3 regions of the Sphingobium sp. KCTC 72723 genome follow, and region 1 is predicted to be linked to each of the others. Evidence: predicted binding sites of a transcription regulator. Region 1 holds the regulator's gene; each other region holds the start of a gene.
The links. The regulator LexA, encoded in region 1, represses DNA repair genes until DNA is damaged. The targets are predictions, from matches to a motif close to GTTCCNCNCTTGTTCT.
Positions count from the first base shown of each region.

Region 2: a site for LexA is predicted at 2,119-2,134, ahead of SPBM01_RS18180 (MmcB family DNA repair protein). Genes of this name have one in related genera too.
Region 3: a site for LexA is predicted at 2,274-2,289, ahead of SPBM01_RS08415 (ImuA family protein). Genes of this name have one in related genera too.

Region 1 is NZ_CP060388.1:976,922-981,505, reverse strand. Features, by position in the region: gene gltX (glutamate--tRNA ligase) at 1-13, opposite strand, end outside; gene SPBM01_RS04925 (ComEC/Rec2 family competence protein) at 83-2,224, shown strand; gene lexA (transcriptional repressor LexA) at 2,215-2,889, opposite strand; gene glp (gephyrin-like molybdotransferase Glp) at 3,228-4,406, opposite strand; gene moaC (cyclic pyranopterin monophosphate synthase MoaC) at 4,403-4,584, opposite strand, start outside.
Region 2 is NZ_CP060388.1:3,768,501-3,773,084, reverse strand. Features, by position in the region: gene SPBM01_RS18200 (PTS sugar transporter subunit IIA) at 1-347, shown strand, start outside; gene SPBM01_RS18195 (PaaI family thioesterase) at 352-840, shown strand; gene SPBM01_RS18190 (DUF1491 family protein) at 872-1,183, shown strand; gene SPBM01_RS22025 (hypothetical protein) at 1,192-1,500, opposite strand; gene SPBM01_RS18185 (cell wall hydrolase) at 1,436-2,035, shown strand; gene SPBM01_RS18180 (MmcB family DNA repair protein) at 2,146-2,637, shown strand; gene SPBM01_RS18175 (ankyrin repeat domain-containing protein) at 2,649-3,260, opposite strand; gene SPBM01_RS18170 (SCO family protein) at 3,302-3,955, shown strand; gene SPBM01_RS18165 (YcgN family cysteine cluster protein) at 3,961-4,386, shown strand; gene SPBM01_RS18160 (M48 family metallopeptidase) at 4,421-4,584, shown strand, end outside.
Region 3 is NZ_CP060388.1:1,680,827-1,685,410, reverse strand. Features, by position in the region: gene SPBM01_RS08420 (Y-family DNA polymerase) at 1-1,535, opposite strand, end outside; gene SPBM01_RS08415 (ImuA family protein) at 1,420-2,271, opposite strand; gene SPBM01_RS08410 (IS5 family transposase) at 2,540-3,385, shown strand; gene SPBM01_RS08405 (lamin tail domain-containing protein) at 3,534-4,584, shown strand, end outside.

The sequences.
Region 1 (4,584 bases):
CCGGCTTGTTCATTCCCGTTGCACTTGCCGTCATATTCCCTGACATTCGCCTTGCTGACCCATGGATGTGACGCCCCCTAGCATGGCTTTTGAGCCACGACAAACCTCCCTTGGTCGGGGGATCGGCGCGGGCGCGCGCGGCGGATTTGCGCGGGTGGAATGCTGGCTGGAAAATGAGCGGGAGCAAGTGCCGCTTTGGGTGCCGGTGGGACTGGGCGCGGGTATTTCCGCCTGGTTTCTGTTGCCCGATGCGCTGGGGTGGATGGCCTTTTGCTGCGTGGCGCTGGGGCTGGCCTGTGCCGGGCTGTTGCTGCCCGAAGGCGGGCGGTTGCGACGGATGATCGTGGCGGGCGGGATGCTGGCGTGCATCGGTTGCGCGCTGGTGTGGGGCAAGGCGATGCTGGTGGGGGAGCCGCCGCTGGCGCGCGCGTTGTTCGCGACGGTGACGGGGGAAGTGGTGTCGGTGCGCCCGGTGCCAGCGCAGCAGATGGTGCGGGCGATGCTGCGGCCCGTCGATGCGCCAGCGCTGCCGGGGATGATCCGGGTCAATATTGCGGAGGATGATGTACCGGCGGGGCTGGGTGAAGGGGCAGTGATCCGCTTTCGCGTGCGGTTGATGCCGCCCGCGCCGCCCGCCGTGCCGGGGGGTTATGATTTCGCCGCGCGCGCCTATTTTCAAGGGATCGGTGCGACCGGCAAGGCTTTGAAGCCAATCGCGTTGCTGCGTCCGGCCAGTGTCGCGCCGTCTTTACGGGCGCGTTTGTTCACGCACATAGCCGGGCAGGTCGATGGCCCGGCGCAGGGCATTGCGATTGCGCTGGCGACCGGGGATCAGGGCGCGAGTGCCGAGGCGGATGCCGAAGCGATGCGGCGCAGCGGGCTGGCGCATCTGCTGTCGATCAGCGGGCTGCATGTGACGGCGCTGATCGGGGCGGTGATTTTCCTGCTGATGCGGGTGATGGCGCTGAGCCGCCGGGCGGCGCTGGAGTGGCCGTTGATGCTGATCGCGGCAGGGGGCGGAGCGCTGGCCGGGATCGGATACACGCTGTTGACCGGAGCGGAAGTGCCGACGGTGCGGTCGTGCGTCGCGGCGTTGCTGGTGCTGGGCGGGCTGGCGATGGGGCGGGACGCGATTACGCTGCGGCTGGTGGCGTCGGGCGCGCTGGTCGTGCTGGCCTTCTGGCCCGAAGCGGTGGCGGGGCCGAGTTTTCAGATGAGCTTTGCCGCCGTGACGGCGCTGGTCGCGCTGGCGGAGCATCCGGGGTTTCGGGCCTTTGCGGCGGCGCGGGACGAGGGGGTGATGCGCAAGGGGATGCGGGTGCTGGCCGCGACGTTGATGACGGGGATCGCAGTCGAACTGGTGCTGATGCCGATCGCGCTGTTTCATTTTCACAAGGCCGGGATGCTGGGGGCGTTCGCCAATATCATCGCGATTCCGCTGACGACGTTCGTGGTGATGCCGCTGGAGGCGCTGGCTTTGCTGTTCGATCTGGCGGGGTTGGGCGCGCCATTCTGGTGGCTGACCGAACGGGCGCTGGGCCTGTTGCTGGTGCTGGCCCATGGCGTGGCGGCGCAGCCGATGGCGATGATGGTGACGCCGGCCATGCCGGGATGGACGTTCGGGGTAACGATCGGCGGGCTGTTGTGGTGCCTGTTGTGGCGCAGCGGGGGGCGGTGGCTGGGGCTTGGCGGGGTTGTGGTCGGTGTGGCGGCGATGCTGATGCAGTCGCCGCCTGACCTGCTGGTGACGGGCGATGGCCGCCATGTCGTGGTGCGGATGGCGACGGGGCGGATGGCGTTGCTGCGTGCCGGAGCGGGAGATTATGTGCGCGATACGCTGGCGGAGAGTGCGGGCTATGACGGGCCGCTGGATGCGCTGGCGGGTTTGCCGGAGGCGCGCTGTTCGGCGGATTTATGTGCGGCGCGGGTACGGGCGGGCGAGCGGACATGGGCGGTGTTGATGACTCGCAATTCCATGTTCGTGGAGCGGGTGCAGTTTGAGAAGGACTGCGCGGCGGCGGATATCGTGATCGCCGACCGGGGATTGCCGCGCTGGTGCAGGCCGCGCTGGTTGAAAATCGACCGCCGGTTGCTGGCGCGGACGGGTGGCGTCGCCATCAACCTGGCCAATGGTTCGGTCAGGACGGTGCGGCAGCCGGGCGACGCGCATCCGTGGATCGCGCGCCCAGCACCGCGCCGTAACTTGGCCCGTCCTCAGTTATAGCGGCGCAGCAGTCCGGCCAGCTTGCCCTGAATCCGCACCTGATTGGAATCATAAAGTTGCGGTTCATAGGCGCTGTTGGCCGGGTCGAGCCGGACCCGTGGCCCTTCGCGGCGGAAAAATTTGAGCGTGGCTTCATGCTCGTCGATCAGGGCGACGACGATCTGCCCTTCGCGGGCGCTTTCGGTGCGCTGGATCAGGGCGAAGTCGCCGTCCAATATGCCCGCTTCGATCATCGAATCGCCGGAGACTTCGAGCGCATAATGATCGCCCGCGCCGAGCAGGGCGGCGGGGACGGAGAGCATATTCTGTCCTTCCATCGCTTCGATCGGAACACCTGCCGCGATGCGGCCGTGCAGGGGAATTTCGATGACGTCATTGGCCGCCGTGGGCAGCATCGGCAGGCTGGGCGCGGCTTTGGGTTTTGCCGGGGCAGCGGGCGTGCGGTGCATGGCGTCGGGCAGTTTCAACACTTCGAGCGCGCGGGCGCGGTTGGGCAGGCGGCGAATGAAGCCGCGTTCTTCCAGCGCGTTGATGAGCCGGTGGATGCCGGATTTGGAACGCAGGTCGAGCGCGTCCTTCATCTCCTCGAACGAGGGGGACACGCCGCCTTCATCCAGCCGGGTTTGAATGAAGCTGAGCAATTCCTGCTGCTTGAGCGTCAACATGACTGCGGTCCTTCCGTGGAACGTATGAAGAACAGTTAGTAAACGGAACGGGGCAAGTCAAGCGCCGCTGCAACCCGTCGCATTTGCGGGAACGAGATGGGGGCAAGGGGGTTTTGCGATCATGCTGCCGACAAAAGAGACAGCAAGATGGACATAGAGAGTGATGATGCCCCAAATTCCTTACCCTGCTAACGATCGGCACCGGACAGACCATGACGCCAATCGTCGGCGTTGGGGAAATGGCGTGCGATTTCAGGAAGGTGAGCGGCAATTTGGCGATCGCGACCATCGCGAGGATATGGTCGGAGAAAGACAGCATTGCTGACATATATTTGTGGCTAAAGCGGGATTATCGTGACGCTTTCGCCTTGCGCGGCGGTTGGTGATCCGGCGGGGCGGTGGATGAGGCAATCGGCCATGGCGAGGGCGGCAGTGGCGGCGCTGTCCTGTGACGTTACCGTAACGATTCCATCCTTGCCCTGACGTGCGCGCAGATAATCGTCGCGTTCGGCGGTTTGCGGCAGGGGGGAAGCGAGGCGCGCTTCGAGCGTTGGCGGCAGCGGATCGTGCGCGCCCGACAGGTGGCGGACGAGGGGCAGCAGGAATAAAGTTGCGGTGACGAAGGCCGATACGGGGTTGCCTGGCAGGCCCAGGAACAGCGCGCTGTCCAGCCGACCGGCCATCAGTGGCTTGCCCGGACGCATGGCGATCTTCCAGAAATCGAGCGTGCCGCCAGCCTGAGCGAAGGCGGGGCGGACCAGATCATGATCGCCGACCGATGCGCCGCCAGTCGAAACGATGATGTCGGCCTGCTTTGCGCGGGCGAGAGCGGCGACCATAGCGTCCAGATCGTCCGGCACGATGCCCAGATCCATCACATCGCAGGGTAGCGCGGCCAGCAGGGCGGCGAGCATCGGCGCGTTGGAGGAGGGCAGGCGGCCCGGTGGGGTTGGTGCGCCGGCCGGGACGAGTTCGTCGCCGGTCGAGATCAGCGCGATGCAGGGGCGGCGGCGGACGGGGAGCTGGCCATGACCGCCCAGTGCCGCCAGCGCGATCTGTGCCGGGCCGAGCCGTGCGCCTGCTTCGAGCAGGGGCGCACCATTCCCGAAATCGGATGCGGCGGGGCGGACGTGGCGGCCCGTGGCCAGCGTGCCGTCGATGGCGCGAAGCAGGTCGGCTTCGACGGCGGCATTTTCCTGAATCAGGATGGCGTCGGCACCCGGCGGCAGAGGCGCGCCGGTGAAGATGCGGCAGGCTTCGCCGGGGCCAAGCGATGCGGGGGGCGGGCCACCGGCGCTGCTGGTTGCAGTGATGCGCCAAGGGCCGGGTTCTTCGGCCGCGCGCACGGCATAGCCGTCCATCGCGGACAGAGCGGCCCATGGCTGGTCGCGCAAGGCGATTATGGACTGCGCCAGCCAGCGGCCGGTGCAGGCGACGAGCGGAGTTTGCTCTGCTGGCAAGAGCGTTGCCAGCGCGAACAGGCGGGCCTGGGCTTCGGCTACCGGCAGCAGGCTCATGGGGTGCGGCGCCAGTCGCCCGATTTGCCGCCGGTCTTTGCGATCAGGCCGATATTGCCGATCATCATGCCCTTATCGAGCGCTTTGGCCATGTCATAGACAGTGAGCAGCGCGACCGATGCGGCGGTCAGCGCCTCCATTTCCACGCCCGTCTGCCCGGCGGTGCGGGCAGTGGCGG
Region 2 (4,584 bases), 1.6 Mb from region 1:
CGGACATGGTGGGTGACGCCCTGTTCGAACGCGAACGTCTGGGGTCGACCGGCTTTGGCGGCGGCGTTGCCATTCCCCATGCCAAGATTGCCGGGCTGGACCGGATGTGCGGCGTCGTCGTGCTGCTGGAACCGGCCGTGGCGTTCGACGCGGTGGACGATGCGCCGGTCGATGTCGTGTTTGCGCTGCTTTCGCCAGTCGATAGCGGGGCTGAACATCTCAAGACGCTGGCGCGGGTGTCCCGCTATCTGCGCGACGAGGCGCAGGTGGCGCGTTTGCGCGGTGCCAAATCGACCGCAGCGCTGCACGCCCTGCTGGCCGGTGGCGGGGCGCGTGACGCAGCCTGAGACCATGGTCCCGGCGAGCGGCGAAACGGCGCATTTCCGCGCGCTGGAAAATCTCTATCGGTCCGCGCCGATCAATCGCCTGTTCCCCTCTGCCCTGACCATCACCGAACCGGGGCGTTCGGTCATCGATTTCGACGTGGACGAAAATCAGTTTCACGCGGCAGGCGCGGTGCATGGCACCATCTATTTCAAGATGCTGGACGATGCGGCTTTCTATGCCGCCAATAGCCTGGTCAGCGACCGATTCCTGCTGACCACCGCCTTCAACCTGTTGTTTACCCGGCCGATCGGTCCGGGGCGCATCCGGGCCGAGGGACGCTGGATCAGCGGCAAGCGCCGCGTCTATGTTGCCGAAGCCAGCCTGATCGATCAGGATGGCGAGGAAGTCGGGCGCGGCACCGGCACGTTCATGCGGTCCCAATTTCCGCTGGCGTCTTTGCCGGGATATGGGCCGCGACGTGCGCCGGAACAGGCGCCGGAGCAGGGCGACTAGCCTGACCGAGCCGGCCCGCCTTACCACCGCCATGCTGGTCGGTGCGCTGCGGCGGCGCGTGAATGCGGCTGGCGGCTTTGCCACGATTTTGGCGAAGGGCGACGAAATCAGCGGCGTGATTCTGGTCCAGGCGGTCGACAAGGGGCAGGATGTCGGCCTTTTCGAGCGGGTATCGAACTTTGCCGGCGGTTATGCGTTGATGCGCTGTGGTCCTTCCCCGGAGGAGGGGCCGGAGGCGATGGCACATTATGTTGCGCGCCGCCGCAAGTCGGACCCCGACCTGTGGATAATCGAACTCGACATCCCGGAAGCGGAACGGTTCGCCGCTGAAACGATCTGCTGATCGTTGACTCATCGCAACGTGTTGTGCAAAGCGCCGCCCACGCTGAACGCGCAGGTTGCCGCAGTCGTCCAAGGGGGGCGGACGCGGTAAACACGCAGACGGGGGGCGGCCAGACGTTGGCGAATATGGGTTACAAAACAACGTTTCCGGCCAAGAACCGCATGTTTTTGAGTTATAATGAGTTTCCGTCTGAAAGCCGCCATCTTCGCGGCATTTACCTTATCGGCCGCTGCGGCGGTTTCTGCTTCCGACATGTCGATCGCTGGTGAAACGATCCCGTCGGCAGCTTCCCTTCCCAGGGATACTGCGCTGACCATGACAGCGCCTGCGGCCGAGGCAAAGCCCGCCGTCACTTTCTCCGCGCCGCGCGAAATCGTGCAGCCGCTGGTTTCCGCGCCCAATGCCGGTTCCGATTTCCCCACCTCTTCCAATTTTGCAGCAAGCAGCCTCGCGGCTCTGGTCGATGCCCATGGCGCGCCCGAATCGCTCGACGGCGACATGCAGTGCCTGGCCGGGGCCGTCTATTTCGAATCCAAGGGCGAAAGCCTGGAAGGCCAGCTGGCCGTCGCGCGGGTGATCATCAACCGGGCGAAGTCGGGCCGTTTCGCCGACAGCCTGTGCGGTGTCGTCTATCAGCCCAGCCAGTTCAGTTTCGTGCGGGGGCGGGCCATGCCGCCGGTGCGCGCGCAGAGCGAAAGCTGGCGCGAAGCCGTTGCCATCGCCCAGATCGCGATGAACGACGGCTGGGACAGCCGGGCCGAAGGCGCATTGTTCTTCCACGCCCGCCGCGTTTCGCCGGGTTGGGGCAAGGCCAAGCTGGCCATGATCGACAATCATATCTTTTATCGCTGAATATTAGCGCGCGTGATGCGCGCCACGGCGAAAGACAAAATACAAAGGCCGGTTCGGGATTGTCCGAATCGGCCTTTTCTTTTGTTCCTGACATGTTCTAATGTCGGGGCATGAGTGATGCTGCCCAAACCTGTTCGCCGCTGACCGATGGCACTGCATTGGCGGTGGCGCGGGGGACGTTGCGGCTATTCTATCGCCACGACATGAGCGGGATATTGGAAGTGCCGCTGCCCAATGGCCGCCGCGCCGACATCATGGCGATCGACGCGGCTGGGCGGCTGACCATCGTGGAAATCAAGTGCAGCCGGGCGGACTTGCTGGGGGACCAGAAATGGCCCGACTATTTCGATTATTGCGACCGTTTCTTCTGGGCGGTGCCAGCCGGGTTCGACATTGGCCTGTTCGACAGCGAATCATTATGGCCGACGCGCACCGGATTGATCGTGGCGGACCAATATGATGCCGAACTGGTCCGCCCTGCCCCGGTCGAACCGCTGGCCGCCGCCCGGCGCAAGGCAGAGACGCTGCGTTTCGCGCGCCGGGCCGCGCGGCGGCTGACCGCGCTGTCCGACCCGGATCATGCTGCCGAGCTGGGGTGGTAGGGGTCAGCGGATCAGAATGTCGGACCCTGCACAGGCCCCTTGGGCGCGCTGCTGCTCTTGGCCGCAGCCAGCGCTTCGACCAGGCCGGGGGTGCGGCCGTCGCGGGTGGCATAGTCGCGGGCGGACATGCCCGCGATCGTGTCACGCCTGTCGGGATTGGCCCCCTTGGCCACCAGCAGGCGGACAAGGGTAAGATCGCGCAGTTGCACCGCGCGGATCAGCGGGGTTTCGCCGCTGCCATTGACCTTGTCCACCTGCGCCCCGCCCAAAAGCAGAGTCTGCACGCCTTCCTCGAACCGATTTTGCACCGCGTTCATCAATGGCGTGTTGCCCGCATTGTCGGCCAGATTGGGATTGGCCCCCTTCCCCAGCAAGAAGGACAGCCATGTCGCATCGCGCCGGGCAATGACGATATGCAGCGCATTTTGCCCGGTGGACACGTCGCGGCTGTTGATCACGGTGGATCCGGGTTTCTGGATCAGGTCAGTGACTTTCTGCCCGTCCTTGTCCTTGATCGCTTTGAGAAAATTATAATTGTCGGAAAACTGCGCCTGCGCAGGGCCGGGAACCAGCAGCGCCAGTGCCATCGACCCAAGAAAAGCGGAAACAAGCCTCTTCATCATTCTGCGCCCCGTTGCATTTGCAAATCCGCCCATAGCAAGGCATGGCTGGTGGCACCATGAACAAAGCATCTCTCGCGCTCGTCCTGCCGCTGCTGGCCCTGCTGGCTGCCTGCAATATGGGGGCGGACGGCAACGCATCAAGCGGCGACAGCGCGCTGGGCGAACTGGCCGGTGCGCGCATCGGCGCGCCTTTCACCCTGACGGGGCAGGATGGCCAGCCCGTGCGCTGGGACGATTATAAGGGCAAATACCGCCTCGTCTATTTCGGCTATACCTATTGCCCCGATGTTTGCCCGGTAGACCTGCAACGCATCATGCAGGCCTTTGCCCGGTTCGAGAAAGCCGCGCCCGACCGCGCGGCAAAGGTGCAGCCGATGCTGATCAGCGTCGATCCCAAGCGCGATACCCCCGCTGTCCTTAAAACCTATGTCGCGGCCTTCCATCCGCGCCTCATCGGCCTGACCGGCACGCCCGAACAGATCGCCAGGGTCGCCAAGGATTTCGTCGTCCTCTACAATATCGAGGGCAAGCCGGGCGCCAGCGACTATCTGGTCAGCCACAGCCGCACCCCCTATCTGTTCGATGGCGATGGCAAGCCGGTGGCGCTGGTGCCTGTGGACGACCCCGGCACGCCGGACGTGGACGAAGGTGCGCCGGACAAGATTCTCGCCTTCCTCGAAAAATGGGTCAGGTGAGTGGCTTGAACTTCTGGGAAAAGCCGCTCCACACGCTGGACGCCGCACAATGGGAAGCCTTGTGCGACGGGTGCGGCAAATGCTGCCTGCACAAGGCGGAGGATGAGGATACGGGGCGAATATACCCCACCAACGTCGCCTGCCGCCTGCTCGACCGGCACAGCGGGCAATGCACCAGTTACAAGAACCGGCGCAAATTCGTCCCCGATTGCGTGCGGCTGACCCCGGCGAAGGTCAAGCAGATCGGCTGGCTGCCGCGCACCTGCGCCTATCGCCTGCGCGAAGAAGGCAAGCCCCTGCCCGATTGGCATTATCTGGTCAGCGGCGACCGGGAAGCGGTGCATCGCGCGCAGGAATCGGTGCGCGGCTGGACCGTCGCCGAAGCCGAAGCGGGCGATCTGGAAAATCATCTTGTCGACCGCGATATCTGATCCTGACGCTGCGATCCTGATCGATGGCGTCGCGATGCCGGTGCGGGTGCGCCGGTCGGCGCGGGCGCGGGCCTACCGCCTGACGATCGACGGGGCGCGCGGGGAGTTGCGCCTGTCGATGCCGGTGCGTGCCAGCCTAAAACGCGCGCTGGGTTGGGCGCAGGATCATGAAGCCTGGGTGCGCGACCAGATGGCCAG
Region 3 (4,584 bases), 700 kb from region 1:
CGCCGGTCCTCCACCCGGTAATAATCCCGCACATGGCTGGATGCGTCGCCAAGAAGATAGCGGACATGCTCATCGCCCTTGTCGTCAGTCAGCAATATGGAGCCGGGCCGCCGACGCCACCATTCCCCGGCGATCCGTTCCGGCCCCTCGAAACGGGCGACTTCATGCAGGGCGCGCCGCCAACGGAAACGGCGTGGCGGGCCATCGGGGACTTCCGCGCCCAGCACATCTATCGACTGGGGCGGATCGAACAGGTGAATGGGGCGCAGAGGCGGTTCGCCCTGCTGCGGCGATGGCCAAGGGTGGGATGGGGGCGGATCAAGCGCGGGCAGGGTAAGTTCGGCCTGTTCGGGTATATGGCTGTCGCGCGCGTCAAAGCGGCGGATCCGCGCACGGCCCAGCCGGGCGCTCAGCCGTTCGACCAGTGCGGTTACGGCTGCCTCGCCGGTCGCGCCACCTTCCAGCCGGAGCTGCGATGCGCCCAGCGGTTCGCTCAACGGCACATTCAACCTTAGCAGGTCGAAACCGAAGCCGGGATCAATGGGATCGTTCAGGCTGTCGATCCGCTCCCGCATCAACCGCATCAAAGCAGGCACATCGCGCATAGGCGCGCCGGTTTCCACGGCAAGACGGCGGACAAGGCCATCGGTGCGGAAAAACAGTGCCTCGAAATGCCGACCGCCATGGCCTTTTTCCTTCAGCAAAAGGGCCGCTTCCCCCGCCAGTTCCGCCAAGATAGTCAGTATAGTCTCAGTACGAGCCACAGGTTCGGCGAAGCGCCGTTCCACGCCCAGCGGCGGAACGACCCGCCGGGGTGCCAGTGCGCTGTCGGCTTCTCCCAATATCCGGCGGATCGCCATGACAGCGTGCGCGCCGAAACGGGCAGCGATGGATGACATCGGCCGACGGGCAACGTCACCGATGGTCTTTAGGCCCGCCCGGCGTAATGCCAGTGTGGCTTCCTCCTCCAGTTCCAGCGCGGCGACAGGCAGGCGGCGGATGGCGCTGTCCTCGTCGCAGGCTGGTCCTGCGACATGCCGGGCCAATGCACGCGCACCCTCTGGCGTGGCGGCATAGGCATGGCGCGCGGTGACGCCCAACCGGGTCAGGCGTCGTTCCAGATCGCTGGACAGTCCCGCTTCCCCACCAAACAGATGATCACAGCCAGTGGTGTCGAGTATCAGCCCATCGGGGGGATTGAGCGCAACCGTGGGCGTATAGCGGGCGCAACCGTCAGCCAGTCGTTCCAGCCAGTCCTGATCATCATGGGGTGCATGATCGAACAGGTCGATGTCAGGCACGCGAGCACGGGCGTCTGCCATCGACAGGCCGGGCGACAGGCCCAACGCCGCCGCTGCCTCATCCACGGCCACCAGTCGCAGTGCGCCATGCTGCTTCTCGACGAAAGCGCGCGGGCGATCATCCTGCGCGGCGGACATAGGGCGGCGGGTCAGCCGCAGCCGTTCCGCCGGGAGCCAAGGGAAGAACAGGGCGAGATAGCGGCGATTGCGAGCGATCGGTATCGCTATCGTCATGCTCTCTCCCTCCCATGACTCGGCCATCGGCGGGATGTCTGAAACATAGTCGGTCACGGTCCCACTCCATACGCCATGGACCGGCAGGAGGACCGGCGCGGCGGCGCAACAATTCGATTTGAAACAGCGCCATACCCGGCGCATTGGCCTCTAATGCGACCGAGGGCGCAGCACTCACCCGCCAGCGCGTGTCGGCGGCGCCGGGTGCAGGATCGGCGGCTATTCGCAGCAGGAACAGGGTGACGCCGGATGCTTCGGCAGCCAGCATGAGGCGACGGCTGGCGGTCAGGTTCAGCCCGCGCATCGCACCCCATCCCTCGACCAGCAGCGCGCCCAGCCCTGAACAGCGCGCCGCCTCCGCTGCGGCGTGGAGCAGCGTGGCTTCGTCTGGGACCAGCACCAGCAGTAGTCTGGCCGGGTCGATGCCCAGTTCCACAAGCCCGCCTGCATGAATTTGTCCCGCGCGTTTCTGCATCGCTTCGGTCCGCAACCACAGAAAAGGTCGCCCTTCCCCTGCGAGCAGGCTCAACAATGCAGCCACACCTGCGCCGCTGCTTGCATCCCCTTCATCGGCGAACAGTTCATGCAGCCGCCCACGCGCCAGCCCCCCGCCCAGCAGTGCGTCGATATGATCGTGGCCCAGCAAAAAGAGCGCGGAAGGCGAAGTGGATCGACGCGGTTCGAGCTTTTGCAGGCTTTCTTTCAACAACAGGAGGGCAGGGGACGAATCGGACATATGTTCACTATATGTTCTAATCGCGCCCTGCACCACCGAGCAAAATATGCAGCCATGCTGGATTGCGCAGGGGAGGGGGTCGCGCCGAGGATTGTGGCCGATCATGCCATGAGCTTGCGACCCTGTCCGCGTGCCGGATGCGATCGCCCGTCCCAGTTTCACGCTGCTGCATAGCGATTGTCATCTAAGAGGCTGACCGAAAAAGAAGTTGGGTGATATCAGCGAGATGTGATTCAGTCGGAGTTGCGAAACGACGACGGAGTGACACATGTGGACCGACACCACCCGGCGGCAGTATGCCAGAGCCGAACTGCTTTTGCCAAGTGATCTGACTGACGCGGAATGGGCGATTTTGGAACCGCTGCTCCCACCGCGTTCGAAGCTCGGTCGTCCGCCAGTTTGGGATTACCGGCAGATTGTCGAGGCGATCCTTTATCTGCTTCGGGGCGGCCTGCCGTGGCGGATGCTGCCGCCAGGGCTATTTCCGCCCATGACCACTGTACAGCATTATTTCTACCGATGGAGCGCAATGGGTGTGTGGAAATCGATCAACCACGCCCTGCTGCTAATGGCACGTGAAGCGATGGGTCGGGAAGCTTCTCCCAGCGCGGGTGTCATCGATAGCCAAAGTGTGAAAACGACAGAAAGTGGCGGCCCACGGGGCTTTGACGCGGGCAAGAAGATCAAGGGTCGCAAACGGCACATCGTCACAGACACGCAGGGCCTGCTGGTCGGTGCCATCGTTCACACCGCCGATATCCAGGATCGCGACGGTGCGCCTGACGTCCTTGCCAGCATCCGCCAAACCTTCCCGTGGTTGCGTCACGTCTTCGCCGATGGGGGATATGCCGGGGACAAACTGCGCACCGCGCTCACCAAAATCGGCACATGGACCTTGGACATAATTAAGCGCTCCGACGCCGCCAAGGGCTTCAAGCTTCTGCCACGCCGCTGGGTAGTCGAGCGGACAATCGCATGGCTGAACCGCAACCGCCGCCTCGCCAAGGACTTCGAGCGAACCATCGAAAGCGCCACCACCTGGCTTTTCATCGCATCCGTCAACCAAATCACCCGCAGAATCGCACGCGACTGTAATCAAAACGCTTCTTTATGAGTCAGCCTCTAAGCGTCATTTTGATTGCCTAGATGATGGGATTAACGGGGAAATAACCAGATTCTCAGTTCCAAAGATGTAAAGTGGAATTGGGTATTTCATGCCGATTCTCCGAATAACATGCCACCGCAATGCTTCGGAGTTTTCCATGGATCTTTCGAATTACGTCCGCGTCGGTCGCTATGACCTGCCTGAACCCACCCGCACGACGGCGTCGACCGGCAACTTGCTGGGGCAGGAAGCGTCCGGTGTGGCCTATAATTGGGATAGCGGCACCCTGTTCCTCATTGGCGATGGCGGGCGTTCGATCACGGAAGTCAGCAAGACCGGCCAGTTGATCAGCACGATGACGCTGGGGGCAGGCAGCAGCCCGCAAGGCACGGCTTTCTACGATCCGGAAGGCATTACCTATATCGGGGGTGGCCAGTTCGTCTTTACCGAGGAACGCGACCGCAATGCCGTCCTGATAACCTATGAGGCAGGCGCTACCAAGGATCGGGATGACGCGCAGGTCGTCAATCTTGGCACTTTTTCGCCCAATATCGGGCTTGAAGGGCTGACCTATGATCCGCTGACCGGCGGCTTCATCTTCGTCAAGGAAGCCAGTCCGATCGGCGTGTTCCAGACGACGCTGGATTTCGCCAACAACATTGCGAGCAATGGATCGGCCAGCACGGAAAACGCGGTCAATCTGTTCGATCCCGCGCTGCTGGGTCTGTCGGACGTGGCCGACATATTCGCATTGTCCAACCTGGCGTCGGAAGCCAGCGGGGCGGATGCCGCGAACTTGCTGATCATCAGCCAGGAAGAAGGCAAGATCATAGAGGTCGATCGCGCCGGAAATATCCTGAGTCAGTTGGTCATCCAGACGGACGCAGGCAATCCGCTGGGCGTCAGCGATCAGCAGCATGAAGGCATTACGGTCGATAGCAACGGCTTCATCTATGTGGTCAATGAAAATGGCGGCGGTGATGCCGACCATCCGCAACTGTGGGTCTATGCCCCGGCCGATTTCCCCAATGCAGCACCGAGTGCGATCGCGCTGGGCAATGCGCTGACCATCGTTGAGGAAAATACCGGCACGGCGCAGCGCTTCAAAGTCGCCGACATACTCGTCACCGACGACGGCATCGGCGTCAATGCGTTGAGCCTGTCCGGGGCCGACGCGGCTATCTTCGAAATCGACAGCACGGGCCTTT